Regions from separate parts of the Myroides albus genome, predicted to be linked through region 1. Evidence: riboswitches for the same ligand, from Rfam matches in the RefSeq annotation. Region 1 holds a riboswitch; the other holds the start of a gene.
What was found. A riboswitch is a leader RNA that binds a small molecule or an ion and turns the genes downstream of it on or off. The one in region 1 is predicted to bind thiamine pyrophosphate.
Positions count from the first base shown of each region.

Region 2: it holds a riboswitch for thiamine pyrophosphate, as region 1 does, so the genes downstream of both, thiM (hydroxyethylthiazole kinase) here and NWE55_RS08710 (hypothetical protein) in region 1, are expected to answer to the same signal.

Region 1 covers NZ_CP102754.1:1,894,142-1,901,794, forward strand. The annotation lists gene aat (leucyl/phenylalanyl-tRNA--protein transferase) at 1-625, shown strand, start outside; gene thiC (phosphomethylpyrimidine synthase ThiC) at 925-2,739, opposite strand; gene NWE55_RS08710 (hypothetical protein) at 2,748-2,993, opposite strand; TPP riboswitch at 3,060-3,158, opposite strand; gene NWE55_RS08715 (class I SAM-dependent methyltransferase) at 3,253-3,732, opposite strand; gene NWE55_RS08720 (dicarboxylate/amino acid:cation symporter) at 3,800-4,978, opposite strand; gene tsf (translation elongation factor Ts) at 5,068-6,030, opposite strand; gene rpsB (30S ribosomal protein S2) at 6,131-6,871, opposite strand; gene rpsI (30S ribosomal protein S9) at 7,014-7,400, opposite strand; gene rplM (50S ribosomal protein L13) at 7,400-7,653, opposite strand, start outside.
Region 2 covers NZ_CP102754.1:2,912,262-2,919,914, forward strand. The annotation lists gene NWE55_RS13135 (helix-turn-helix domain-containing protein) at 1-732, shown strand, start outside; gene NWE55_RS13140 (MFS transporter) at 798-1,964, shown strand; TPP riboswitch at 2,003-2,095, shown strand; gene thiM (hydroxyethylthiazole kinase) at 2,211-3,008, shown strand; gene thiE (thiamine phosphate synthase) at 3,005-3,646, shown strand; gene NWE55_RS13155 (TenA family protein) at 3,649-4,302, shown strand; gene thiD (bifunctional hydroxymethylpyrimidine kinase/phosphomethylpyrimidine kinase) at 4,315-5,124, shown strand; gene NWE55_RS13165 (hypothetical protein) at 5,359-6,030, shown strand; gene NWE55_RS13170 (YceI family protein) at 6,130-6,660, shown strand; gene aspA (aspartate ammonia-lyase) at 7,296-7,653, shown strand, end outside.

The DNA of each region.
Region 1 (7,653 bases):
ACATTACCTAAGTTTTCCAGATGTTGATCAAGCCCATGAATCAGGCATACTTGCCTTAGGTGGAGACCTTTCTCCAGAAAGATTGGTGTTGGCTTATAACTCTGGTATTTTCCCTTGGTTTGAAGACGGTGAACCTATTACTTGGTGGGCACCTAACCCGCGTATGGTTTTGTTTTTTGATAATTTAATCATTTCTAAGAGCATGCGTAATGTCTTGAATAGAGGTTCATTTCGCATTACCATGAATACTTGCTTTAGAGAGGTAATCACGAATTGTCAAAGTATTAAACGCGTAGGGCAAAATGGTACCTGGATTACGGATGATATGATTGAGTCTTATTGTACTTTACACGAGATGGGAATTGCTAAATCTTTTGAGGTTTGGCAGGATGGCAATTTGGTTGGTGGGTTATATGGAATTGATTTAGGCCATATCTTTTGTGGAGAGAGTATGTTTTCGAAGGTTTCTAACGCAAGTAAGGTTGCTTTTATTTACTTAAGTCAATATCTCCAGTCAATGGGATATAAACTGTTAGATTGTCAAGTTTATAATGATCATTTGAGCAGTTTAGGCGCAATAGAAATTCCAAGAGATGTTTTTATGGAATACTTACTTCAAGGTTAGTCCTTTTTCTCAATTGCTTTCTTCATTCTGTTGATAAGTATTAGTTTTTATACCTTTTTTCTTTTTTTGTTGATAACTAATATGTTTGTGCTTTATTAGTGTTGATAACTACTTTATATCTGTTGATAAGTGCTCATATAAGCCCTATGAAATGTTGATAACTCTTTATTCGTGTTTATAAATTCCCTTTTTATTGTTTATAACTGAAGTATTGATGTTAATAAGTTAAGAGGTTAGATCTCACAGGAGAGCTATTCTTTTGTGTAAAATAATTCCCCTGTGAAATTCTTACTCATGTCTTAGAGGTATAGTTCCTTTCCCATTTCTATAAATTCTTCTGACTTTTCTCGCATTCCTTGCTCTGCTGTATCTCTAATCTCTTGTGATATTTTCATAGAGCAGAACTTAGGTCCACACATTGAACAGAAGTGAGCTACCTTTGCACCATCTGCTGGTAGAGTCTCGTCGTGAAATTCTCTTGCCGTATCAGGATCTAGTGATAAGTTGAATTGATCTTCCCATCGAAACTCAAAGCGTGCTTTACTTAACGCATTATCTCTGTATTGTGCTCCTGGATGCCCTTTGGCTAAGTCTGCGGCGTGTGCAGCAAGTTTATAGGTAATTACTCCATCTTTTACGTCTTTTTTGTTCGGTAGTCCTAAGTGTTCTTTGGGAGTAACATAACACAGCATGGCTGTTCCATACCAACCGATCATTGCCGCTCCAATGGCTGAAGTGATGTGATCATATCCTGGTGCAATATCTGTAGTTAATGGTCCTAATGTATAAAAGGGTGCTTCTCCACAATCGCGTAATTGCTTTTCCATGTTTTCTTTAATCATGTGCATAGGTACATGTCCTGGTCCTTCTATCATGACTTGTACATCGTGTTTCCAAGCGATTTTGGCTAATTCTCCTAAGGTTTCTAATTCTGCAAATTGTGCTGCATCATTAGCATCAGCAATTGAACCTGGCCTTAAACCATCCCCTAAGGAGAAAGCGATATCGTACTTTTTCATGATCTCGCAGATTTCTTCAAAATGGGTATATAGAAAATTCTCCTTATGGTGAAACAAACACCACTTCGCCATTATAGATCCTCCGCGGGACACTATACCTGTCACTCGATTAGCAGTGAGGTGTATGTAGCGCAGTAGTACCCCTGCATGAATGGTGAAATAGGACACGCCTTGTTCAGCTTGTTCGATTAGGGTATCTTTGAATATTTCCCAAGTTAGATCTTCTGCTATCCCTTTTACTTTTTCTAAGGCTTGATAAATTGGTACTGTACCTATAGGGACAGGTGAGTTGCGTATTATCCACTCTCTTGTTTCGTGAATGTTTTTACCTGTTGATAAGTCCATTATGGTGTCCGCACCCCAACGACAAGCCCATACTGCTTTCTCTACTTCTTCTTCTATAGAAGATGTAACTGCGCTATTTCCAATGTTTGCATTGATTTTTACTAAGAAGTTACGACCAATAATCATGGGTTCACTCTCTGGGTGATTGATATTGTTTGGAATGATAGCGCGTCCACTTGCTATTTCTTCACGGACAAATTCTGGAGTAATAAAATTTTTAGGAGTATTAGCGCCAAAGCTATTGCCTTGATGCTGCTGCTTCATAGCTGAGGTAGCTTTGTTTAGCTGTTCTATTCTTTGGTTTTCTCTGATAGCTACGTATTCCATCTCAGGTGTGATTATTCCCTGTTTAGCATAGAATAATTGAGTTACGTTAGCTCCTTCTTTAGCCACTTTAGGGTTGTGTCTAAATTCGAAGCGCAAATGATTGAGTTTTTCATCTGCCAATCTTGCTTTGCCGTACTCTGAAGTGATTGATCTTAGAATATCTACATCCTCTCTGTCTATGATCCACTGTTCTCTTAGGCGTGGTATTCCTTGGCGGATATCGATTGTAATGTTTGGATCTGTGTAAGGGCCAGAAGTGTCGTATACTGTGACGGGAGGATTGTGTTCTGTGGTTCCATTGGAGAGTTTAGTGTCGCTTAGTGAGATTTCTCTCATTGCTACTTGAATAGGGTAGATTGTTCCCTTGATATACACTTTTCTTGAGTTGGGAAAAGGCGTTTGTGAAATGCTGTGTTGTTCCATTGTCTTATTTAGTTTAATGAGTAAATACTTGTTAGATTGAATGGAACCACTTGATTGTAGTACGTGTGATTATTTGGTATATCCTTACTTATAGACAATTGCTGCGTTGGTGAGATAGTATTGACGTTAGTAGTCTTATTGACCTTTACAATTCTCTGTCTTTGTATTGCAGTAAGGCTTACAATAAACTGTTTACAAGTGAATCGTTTGTAGCAGAAAAACGGTACGCTGTGTTTATAGATTTTAAGTTCCATTCCTTTTGTTCTTATGAGATATAACTTTAGGAATGGCTACAAGAAGGCACGGTCGTACCTATTTAATGAAGTCATCTTACTTTTCCCTACGCTAGTATTAACCAGATCAGGTTCAAAGGGTGAAGTCTCAGCCTACAATTTGTGTAGACACCCCTAAAGCTTGAGGCAAATATAGCCATTAATCATTAGCAAACAAATTACCCGCTTGTTCCTCATCGGCCAAATAAAAAACGCTGAGAACTAATCTCAGCGTTTCTATTTATATTTTTTCTGCATAAAGAATATAGTATCTTGGAGTAAACCACCTCAAGAGAGGTCTGATACCTAACTTTTTGATTGGGTGTGTCCACATATCTCTATCGATGATCTTATATCCAGCTTTTTGTACAAGCCAATCTAATTGCCAAGATTCAAATTCGTGATAATGTCTGTCTAACATATCCGTTTTACTTCTATAGGCAGTGCTAAACCACAATCTCAACGGAACTGATATTACAATTTTATTAGCCTTACATGATTTAAGTACTGTATAAGGATTTAGTAAGTGTTCTAAAATTTCAAAAGCCGTTAAGACTTCGTAATCTCCATTTGTTAAAGCACTCTGATCTTCATCTAAATCTTCTCCGGTGGTATTGGTAACTTTGAATCCATCTTCTTGCATAATTTTAGAAAGTGGATTAACTACCCCTAAGTCTAGAATGGTTGAGTCTTTCGCAATATGTTTATTGACAAACTCCATTGTCTTTCTAAATCTCTTACTTGGATATGTTTTTTCGTACATGGTATTTTAAACGAACTGAATTGTATTAAGCTTCTGCTGGTATAGTTTTACTTTTCGATATTTTGTTTACGATTATAGCGATAGCTCCATCTCCCATAACATTACATGCTGTTCCAAAACTATCCATAGCGATATAAAGTGCAATCATTAAACTTTGTTGCTCCATATCGAATCCCAAGATAGAGGCTAATACTCCTAATGAAGCCATAATAGCACCTCCTGGTACTCCTGGTGCAGCTACCATAGTGATTCCCAACATAAAAATAAATCCAACCATGAGGGTAAAATCAACTGTTTGACCTTGTACCAACATCAATGCAATAGCACATGCAACTATCTTCAAGGTACTTCCAGCTAAGTGAATGGTTGCACATAGAGGTACTGTAAATCCTCCAATTTTTGGATCGACATTATTTTTTATTGTCTGCTCTAATGTAATTGGAATTGTTGCAGCAGAAGATTGTGTTCCTAAAGCAGTGAAGTAGGCGGGTAGCATATTCTTCATCAGCATGAAAGGATTTTGCTTACTTATTGTACCTGCAATTACATATTGGAATACTAATACAAAGACGTGCAGGATAAAGATCACTCCGATTATTTTTACAAACGTATCCAGTACAACGAATACTTGACCGTTATAAGTCATATTCAAGAATATACCGAATATAAACAGCGGTAAGAAGGGAATGATTGCTTTATTGATAACAGACATAATGATGCTCTGAAAATCGTTAAAAACACCCTCTAAATACGTGAAATTACCTTTTGATATTCCTATTCCTAACAGAAAAGAGATAACGAGAGCACTCATAACGTCAAACATGGGGGGCATAGCGATATCAAAATAAGATTCCAAGTTTTTAGTAGATTCTGTAATATTGCCCAGCTGTTCAGTGGCTAAAATATTAGGGAAAGTAGTAATACTTACTCCATAGGAGATAAATCCAGCGAATAGCGTAGAGCTATAAGCAATGGCGGTGGTAATTAATAAAAGTTTACCGGCATTTTTACCAATATTTCCAATTGCTGGTACTATTAGACCAATGATGATCAGGGGAACAATAAATTTTAAAAATCCTCCGAAAACACTATTAAAAGTGCTGAATATTCTCCCAATTGATTCTGGGAGGCGGTTACCTAACACGCTACCTAACACGATAGCAATAATAATCTGTATTAATAGGTTGTTTTTTAAAAATTTCATAATAAAAACTAGTTGTGCTGGGTAAAAGTAATAAAAAAAAGCCTCAGAATTAACTGAGGCTTTTATAAATATTGCTAAAAGGTTGTTGATTAACCTAAAGAAGCTCTTTTGAATCCAGTGATTTCTACACCAAAACCTTTCACGTATTCTCCAACTTTTTTAGACTCATCTTTAATAAAGTTTTGGTCTAATAAAGCTTTCTCTTGATCTAAAGTAGTGTTGTCACTGATGAAACGTTGAATTTTACCAGGTAAAATTCTATCCCAAATATTTTCTGGTTTACCTTCAGCTTTTAATTCAGCTTTAGCATCTTCTTCCGCTTGTTTTAATACTTCGTCAGTAATTTGAGCGTAAGAAATATATTGAGGTACATTTTTAAGAGTTTTTCCTAAACGTACTAATTCTTCATTTTCTTTTACGATAACAGCAATACGAGCTTCAGTTTCTTTAGCTACGAACTCTGGATCGAAATCTTTGTAAGACAATGTTTCAGCTCCCATAGAAGCAACTTGCATAGAGATATCTTTTCCTAACTCCTCAGCTTTTGCAATTACAGCAGATAAAGCAGTGATAGCAGCAATTTTGTTACCGTGGATGTAAGTACCGATATAAGCTCCTTCTAAAACTTCGAAAGATCCGATTTCAATTTTCTCACCGATAACTCCAGTTTGCTCGATTAACTTGTCAGCTACAGTCATACCTTCAAATTCAGAAGCTAAGAATTCTTCTTTTGTGTTGAAGTTGATTGCTTTTTGAACCATTTCTTTTGCAAGAGCAACGAAAGAATCATTTTTACCTACGAAGTCAGTTTCACAGTTTAATGTGATAACAACTCCTCTAGTTTTAGTATCATTTACGTAAGAAATAGCTACTCCTTCGCTTGACTCACGGTCAGAACGGTTAGCAGCAACTTTTTGTCCTTTTTTACGTAACACTTCGATAGCTTTATCGAAGTCACCTTCAGCCTCTACTAAAGCTTTTTTACAGTCCATCATTCCGGCACCTGTAATTTGTCTTAGCTTGTTTACTTCTGCAGCAGTAATATTTGCCATTGTTCGTTGTATTAAATAGTTAATAAAAAAAGTCGTTATCGACAGCGCTTACAAAAGTAGACAACTATCAGCATAACGACTTTATGATATTGTTAAAAAATTATGCTTTAGGAGCATCAACTTTAGCAGCTGCTGCTTCTTCTTTTTCAGATTTTCTTTCTGCATTACCTTCGATAATAGCAGAAGTAACTAAAGATAATATTTTTTCAATTGATTTAGAAGCATCATCGTTTGCTGGGATAACGAAATCAACTTGACGTGGGTCAGAGTTAGTATCTACCATAGCGAAGATCGGAATGTTTAATTTTTGAGCTTCTTTAATCGCAATGTGTTCAGCTTTGATATCAACTACAAATAGAGCAGCTGGTAGACGAGTCATGTCAGCAATAGAACCTAAGTTCTTCTCTAATTTTGCGCGTAGACGTTCAACTTGTAAACGCTCTTTCTTAGAAAGAGTCATAAATGTACCGTCTTTTTTCATTCTATCGATTGAAGCCATTTTTTTAACAGCTTTACGAATAGTAACGAAGTTTGTTAACATACCACCTGGCCATCTTTCAGTGATGTAAGGCATGTTAGCTGCAGCTGCTTTTTCAGCTACGATGTCTTTCGCTTGCTTTTTTGTAGCAACGAAAAGGATTTTTCTTCCTGATGCAGCGATTTTTTTCAAAGCTTCATTAGCTTCTTCAATTTTAGCTGCAGTTTTATATAGATTGATAATGTGAATACCATTACGCTCCATATAGATGTAAGGAGCCATATTTGGGTCCCATTTTCTAGTCATGTGTCCGAAGTGAACACCTGCTTCTAGTAATTCTTTAACTTCTACTTTGTTTGCCATTTTTGTAATAGTTTACGTTCTGTTACTTTAGCAATGGATGAGTAGCGAGGATAAATTCGGTCCCAACCATTTAGATGCTAAACTACCTCTTGCCTCGGCAAGTGGGCAACAAAAACTTAGATTTTTTAATAATATGTAAATATTAACGTTTAGAGAATTGGAATCTCTTACGAGCTTTCTTCTGACCGAATTTCTTACGCTCAACCATACGTGGGTCACGTGTAAGTAATCCTTCTGGTTTTAAGATTGCTCTGTTTTCAACTTCTACTTCACACATTGCTCTTGCAATTGCCATACGCACTGCTTCAGCTTGTCCTGTAGTTCCTCCTCCGTATACATTTACTTTGATATCAAAGTTCTCAGCATTCTCAGTCATTGCTAGAGGCTGTAAAACTTTGTACTGTAATGTACCAGTTGGGAAATAAGTTTTAAAATCTTTTTTGTTTACTGTGATGTTTCCTGTTCCTTCTGAAACATAAACACGAGCCACAGCAGTTTTTCTTCTACCGATTTTGTGAATAACTCCCATTACTTAATTTCGTTTAAATTAACGGTTTTAGGTTGTTGAGCTTCGTGTTTGTGCTCAGCACCTACATTTACATTTAGATTACGGAATAATTGTGCTCCTAATTTGTTTTTAGGCAACATTCCTTTTACTGCTTTCTCGATCAATAATGCAGGGTTTTTTTGTTGCATTACTTTAGCAGTTAATGATCTTTGTCCTCCTGGGTAACCTGTGTGACGGATGTAAGTCTTGTCATCTAATTTGTTACCTGTTAGGT
Region 2 (7,653 bases), 1.0 Mb from region 1:
TACTTTGAGTTTCTATGGTTTACTGATATAGAATCACAGGGGCTACATTATGTTGAATCAAGTGAACTTGCCTTAGTTACTGATACAGTTTTACTTCTGACTCCTAATCAAGTTCACAAATTTGATAAGGTTAAAGTCAAGGGATATGTTTTTCAGTTCTCCAAAGAGTATTTTATTGATTTGTTAGGAGCTGCTCATCCATTTTGTTTTTCTGCTAACTACTTTTGTGCTATTTTAAGTGATGTATTAAAAAATCACTTGGAACTGTTAGTGCAATTAATTGAACAGGAGTACAGTGATAAGCGTAGAGGAGATTTGCTAAGCTTTTACTTTAAAGCATTATTTGTTCACATAACAGATGTTTTTGTATCAAGAGAATTCGAAAATCAAGTTTTAGATAAAACATTGGTTGATTTTGTACTAAAATTAGTGGATAAAAATTACAAAACACAAAAACAACTGTCTTTTTACAGCAATCACTTAGCAGTGAATCAAAGGACTTTGAATAAGGTGATGCTCGAACATACAGGTGTGAGTTTAAAGCAGTTTATTTACAATCGCATTATTTTGGAGGCCAAACGTCTCTTGTACACAAACGATTTACTTATCAAAGAGATTGCGTTTGAACTTGGGTTTAAGGATGTGGCTCATTTTAATAAAGTCTTTCAAAAACAAGTGGGAATGTCCCCTTTGGATTTTCGAAAAGCTTATCAAAACCAGTTTATACAATAGGTTTACCTATTTTGACAATTTTCCCCTTACTGTACTTAGTAGTTTTGCCCGTAAATATTAAACAAATGGGAGTTAGAAACTACATCACCTTATTTTTATTGTCTTTTAGTGCATTTATTATCGTTAGTACTGAGTTTGCCCCTTTGGGGGTTATGTCATTAATGGGAGAATCCTTAGGGGCAAGTGAATCCGAAATAGGAGTAAGTGTGACTATATATGCTTGGATAGGAACTTTGGTAGCTCTTGTGACTCCAATGTTTTTGGCAGGGATAAATCGCAGAGTATTGTTGGCAGTATTATTGGGTTTGATTGCTTTGGCTAATTATATAACTTCTATAGCAGATCACACCTTCTATTTGTATTTAGCACGGGTTATAGGAGGAATAGCCAATGGAGCGTTTTTAGCTTTCTTGGCTATTACAGCTACGAGTATTGTCAAGGATGAAGTCAAAGCAAAAGCCACAGCAATCGCTTTTTTAGGAGTGTCTTTTGCCAGTGCTTTCTGTATAGTTATTGTCAATTTTTTAAGTACTTATCTTTTGTGGCAAACTATTTATAATATTTTGAGTTTATCAGCTTTTGCGTGTGGTATATTGCTATTAGTTTTTGTTCCTACTTTAAGAGAACATAGTTCATCAAAAGGCTTTGCTTTGTTCAAGAAGACATTTGAGAATAAAGATGTAGTAGCAATCTTATTAATAAGTGTGTGTTGTATCACAGCCCATTTCTCTATTTACTCATTTGTTCAGCCATGGCTTGCAAATACATTGGCATTGGAGGAATCAAGTGTTTCTTTACTTTTGTTGTGTTTTGGAGTAGCAGGTTTTTTATCCAATACGTTACTCACGCGCTACATTGAAGAGTATTTGTCTAAAATTGTGTTGTACGCCATTGCTTTAACAGCTATGTGTTTATTGCTCTTTAGTGTATTTGGAATCAAAGGATATACCCTTGTATTATACCCTTTGTTTGTAATATGGGGAGGTTGTGTTTCGAGTTTAATTGTTTGTTTTCAGGCACTTGTAATAAAACTTGCAAAACAAGAGGCAGGTAATGCCGTTGCAATTTATGTGTCTTGTTTTAATGGAGCTATAGGTTTAGGGGCCTTACTTGGTGGGCTACTATTGCAGTGGTTTGGTATTTATATCTTGATGCTGATTAACGGTGTAATAGTCCTGATTGCTTGTTACCAATATTTCAAGCGATTTATTAAAGGGGGTGTTAATGGTTAAAAATTAGCATGTGTTCAATTTTAACTGTATGTTTGTAGCAAGACTGTTAGGGGTGCTTTAAAAAGCTGAGATTATACCCTATAACCTGATATGTTGTAATTGACATCGGAGGGAAACGGATTGTACTATAAAAAAGACAAGCTATAAGGGTATTATACTTATAGATAGACGTTATTATATACCATAAGACCGTTTTGCACGATGCAAAGCGGTCTTTTTTTTGTTATTAATCAAACACAATTAAATATGAATGCACAATTAAGTAGTCTTATCGAAGACTTAGATAAAGTAAGACAACACTCTCCATTGGTACACAATATTACCAATGATGTAGTGATGAACAATACAGCTAATGCCTTACTTGCAATTGGGGCATCACCTGTGATGGCTCATGCAATAGAGGAAGTGGAGGACATGGTAAGTATTGCTTCTGCACTTGTTCTAAATATTGGAACTTTAGATTCCAGTAAAGTAAAGGCAATGTTGTTGGCAGCAAATAAAGCAAAACAATTAAATACGCCTATTGTATTTGATCCTGTTGGCGTTGGAGCTACTGCATATCGAAATACAGTGGCAGAGCAAATATTGCAACAATGTAAACCTACTATTATAAGGGGAAATGCCTCTGAAATCATGGCTTTGGCCAAAGTTAATACCAAGACAAAAGGCGTTGATAGCACAGTATCATCTGATAGTGCTATTGATTTGGCAAAGCAGTTGGCGAAGTCATACGCTTGTGTGGTTGTGGTAAGCGGAGAGATTGACTATATCACAGATGGTAAAGAAATCTTAGAAGTAAAAAACGGTCATACGCTCATGCAGCGAGTAACTGGTATGGGGTGTTCAGCTACTGCTCTTATAGGTGCATTTGTAGCTGTGAATAATGATGTGTTAAAGGCCGCTTACAACGCAATGGTTGTTATGGGGATTGCAGGGGAACTCGCAGCAGCAAATGCTAGTGGTAATGGTAGTATGCAAGTGAATTTCTTAGATGAACTTTACAAGATAGATCAGGCAATAATTAAAATGTATTTCAAGGCATGAGGCAATTGGATTTAAGTCTTTATTTGGTGACAGACAGGGAATGTGCTTTAGGTAGAGATATTGTGGATATTGTCGAGCAAGCTGTTCAAGGAGGAGTAACTATAGTGCAACTCAGAGAAAAACAATGTGATACAAAACAATTTTACAATATAGCAGTAAGACTCAAAGAGTGTTTAAAACCGTATGATGTTCCTTTGATTATCAATGATCGCGTAGATATAGCTTTAGCTTGTGATGCGCAAGGGGTACACATTGGTCAATCAGATATGCCTTATCAAGTAGTTAGAAGATTGTTGGGACCAGATAAAATCATAGGTCTCTCTGTTTCTAATGCTCAGCAGCTTGAATATGCCAATACTTTAGATGTTGATTATATTGGACTTTCTCCTGTATTTGATACTACTACAAAGAAAGATACGTCAAAGGCAATTGGAATTGAAGGGGTAAGGGATTTTTCAAGAAAATCAAAACACTTAAGTGTGGGAATTGGAGGAATCAATGTCAGTAATGCAGAGCAAGTAATACATGCTGGAGCTGATGGTATTTCACTTGTTTCGGCAATCATTTCAGCAGATAAACCCAAATTAGCAGCTGCGGAACTTTTAAATATAGTCAAACAAACAAAAAACAATATGTAATTATGAAATGGAGTGAAAGAGCTTGGCAAGCAAGCCAAGAGGTTAATCAAGCAATTTTTAGTATGCCATTTATCACTGAGTTGATGCAGGGGACTTTAGCTAAAGAAAAATTTGTACAGTATATTCAACAAGATGCGTTGTATCTAGCTCGCTATGGCAAAGTTCTGGCGGCTCTGGCTGTAAAACTTGACAAAGTGGAGCATACAGAGGCCTTCTTGGGATTTGCTAAAGACACAATGATGGTAGAGAAGATACTACATGAATCTTATGTAGGAGAGCTAAAGGATTTATCGGAGCTAAAGGCCTCACCTGGATGTATGTTATATACCAACTACTTGGAAAGGCAAATTGCTCATGCTCCTTTGGAAGTTGCTTTAGCTGCAGTATTGCCTTGTTTTTGGATTTATAAAGAGGTGGGAGATTATATTTTGGAAAACCAAACTACATCAGATAATCCCTATCAAGATTGGATTAATACTTATGGGGGAGAAGAATTTGGATCAGCAGTTAAAAAAGCCATTAGCATTTGCGATGAAATTGCAGAGCAAACCACCGGGCAGCGCCAAGAGGAAATGACTGCTGCTTTTGTGATGTGTAGTAAGCTGGAGTGGATTTTTTGGGATAGTGCTTATCGTTTAGAGAAATGGCCAATTTAATCAAGCAAACGTATGAAAAAGAAATATCATATTGCGATGACTATCGCAGGAAGTGATCCCAGTGGTGGGGCGGGGATCCAAGCAGATTTAAAAGCTTTCTCAGCTTGTGGCTGTTATGGTGCTAGTGCTATTGTAGCTGTAGTAGATGAGAATACAGTGGGAGTAACTGGTGTACACCCTGTTCCGGTAGATTTTGTTACAGGTCAGATAAAATCAGTATTGGATGATATTGGAAGCGATGCTATAAAAATAGGAATGTTGCATTCTAAAGAGTTAATTATAGCTATTAGGGATACATTAATCGGATATAATTATACCAACATCGTTTTGGATCCAGTCATGGTTGCAACCTCTGGTGATAAACTTTTACAAGACGAGGCTATACAAACTTTAAAAGACGAGTTAATTCCCTATGTAAGGGTTATTACACCTAATATTCCAGAGGCCGAAATACTACTTAACAGACGTATAGAGAAACAAGAAGATTTGCCTGATTTTGCACGGGAATTATCCATGAATCGACAGGTTTCTGTTTTACTTAAAGCTGGTCATCTTTCGGATGATGTATTAACTGATGTGTTTTACAATGCCGAAACTGATGAACTCTTAGCGTTGAGTTCACCTCGAATTTACACGAACAATACCCATGGAACAGGCTGTACTTTTTCCTCTGCTTTAGCTGCTTACTTAGCTAAAGGTGAAAGCTTGAATCAGGCCGTGCGACTGGCTAAAGCTTATATGGAAAGAGTGATACAAGCAGGAGCAGAATACGAGATAGGAAAAGGACATGGACCAGTTCATCATTTTGTTGATTTCTGGTAATTAACGCATACCACTATAAATAATAAAATTGTAAAAAGACAGGAGTTTGCAAAAGTAAGCTCCTGTTTTTTTAATAAACGAATCAAATAATGTATTTCGAATGTAAAAAGAATTCACTTTTTTAAGATCAAAAACTGGGTAAATAGGAAGAAGTGATAAGAAAATCGTTGGAAACTATATTTTCTTGATAGATATTTGCGTATTGTATTGTTATTAACTAAATATCTAACTCTTATGTTTATACGCAAAATAATTATAGCTGTTATAGCAGTGTTGTTATCTACTGTAGTAGGGGTAAAAGCACAAGAATCACCTGTGCTATCCAAGGGAAGTTTACCTTTAGTACTTGAGTCATTAGTGGGAAATCGCGGAGGTTTTTTTGAAGTTGTAATTAACAAAAAGTTTGAATCTGTCCCTAAGTTAGGACTTTTTAGCGTCTCTAATTTAGTAGCGGAATTTGACAAGAAAGACTTTGATGATGTAATGAGTCAAGGGTATTTAACTTATAATGTAGTGAGAGGTTTAGACATTATGGGAGGATATTTCTATACAGATGTGACTGGACTTAGAGCTTCAGCAGCTTTATCTTATACAAAAGCCAATGCAGAGTATACATTTAATATTAATCCTCGTATAGATTTGCAAAGTAATCCTATACAAGAAACAGCTTTGTTTGTAGAGTACAAACCTGTGATTGATACAAACTGGAAGTACTATTATCGACTTCAAGGACTTTATGGTTTTACACCAGATAATGGTGACCACGCTCGTAGTTATATCAAATTAAGAGCTGGAGTTACGTATAAAGAAGTTGACTTTGGTTTGGCCAGTAATTTTGATTGGTACGGACCAGACAAGGATAATTATAACAATATTGGTGTTTTTGTATCAGCTCGCTTGTATTAGTTATTGATTCTCTTTCTTAATGTAGTTCAAGTGTATCTATATGTTTGAGCTACTATCTTTGGCATAACAAAAAGATTAATAATATTTATTATCAAGATTATGACAAACGCAATATGGAATATAGATCCTACTCATTCTGAAATTGGATTTAAAGTAAAACACATGATGTTTACTAATGTATCAGGAAAATTTAATGAATTTACCTCTACTATTGAAAGCAAGTCCGATAACTTTGAAGATTCGTTGATTGCTTTTAATGCAAAAGTTGATTCAGTTGATACCAATAATACAGAAAGAGATAACCATTTAAAAAGTGCAGATTTTTTTGAAACCGATAAGTTTAAGGAGATTAAGTTTACTTCTACAGAAATAGAGAAAGTAGCTGATACTACATTTAAAGTAACGGGCCTTTTGACTATTAAAGGTGTGTCTAAATCAGTTAGTTTTGATGCTGAGTATAGTGGTGTCTTAACTGATCCTTGGGGTAATACGAAAATCGGTTTATCACTAAAGGGAAAGATTAATCGCAAAGAATTTGGTTTAACTTGGAATGCCGCTTTAGAAACAGGAGGTGTTTTGGTGGCAGAGGATATCAAATTATTTGCAGAAGTACAATTTGCAAAGGCATAAATCTTTAATTTAAGTATCCATTTTGGATATAAAACATAAAAAAATCAAATATTTTAATTAAAAAAAAGGGTGTTTTACGATGTAAAATGCCCTTTTTTAGTAGTAAAAGGTGTAATGTTTTAAAAAAAACGGCTTTAATACCACCTTTTCATAGGGAGTTATAGGCTAATGAGAAAAAAAAGTAAAAAAAATATTTGACTTCTTCACTTTTCTTGTTCTTCCACTACGGACTTTTGCCCTTTCATGTAATTTATAATAATCTACCTACTTTATTGAGATTTGTATTTTTTAATTTAAAATTTGTATCAAAATATGAATCGTTTTACTGTTGTTTTTGAAAATACTCAACTTTTTTTATATATCTTTTTGTAAGTCTTCTTTTATAATTTATGAAATTATATCTAATAAAAACATGATAAATTACCATATTTTTAATTTTCAATATGTTTTACCTTTGAATCAATAAAAGATTTTGGAACTGTTTTTGTAAGTACTATATCAAAATACATTATTTGATTTTTTTATAGCTACTTGATTAGAAGCTTTTAAATGTAAAGTAACTTATCAATCAATATAAAATAGTTATCTAATATGTTTTTTATAATTTTTAATAAATAACTTCAAAATAGTATAATATGAAAGATACTAGAAGAGAGCATGATTTCTTAGGAGAATTAGATATTCCTAACGACAAATATTATGGGGTACAAACCTATAGAGCTATTGAAAATTTTAATATAACAGGAATTACCCTTGTTAAAGAAAGAGACCTTATTAAGGCTCTTGGATGGGTAAAAAAAGCTGCAGCATTAGCAAATAAGGATTGTGGGGTATTGAAGCCTGAAATCGCAGATGCTATTTGTTTTGCATGTGATCAGGTTGTATCGGGAAAATACGACGATCAGTTTGTAAGTGATTTGATTCAAGGTGGAGCAGGTACCTCTGTTAACATGAATGCAAATGAGGTAATTGCCAATATCGCCCTTGAGCATT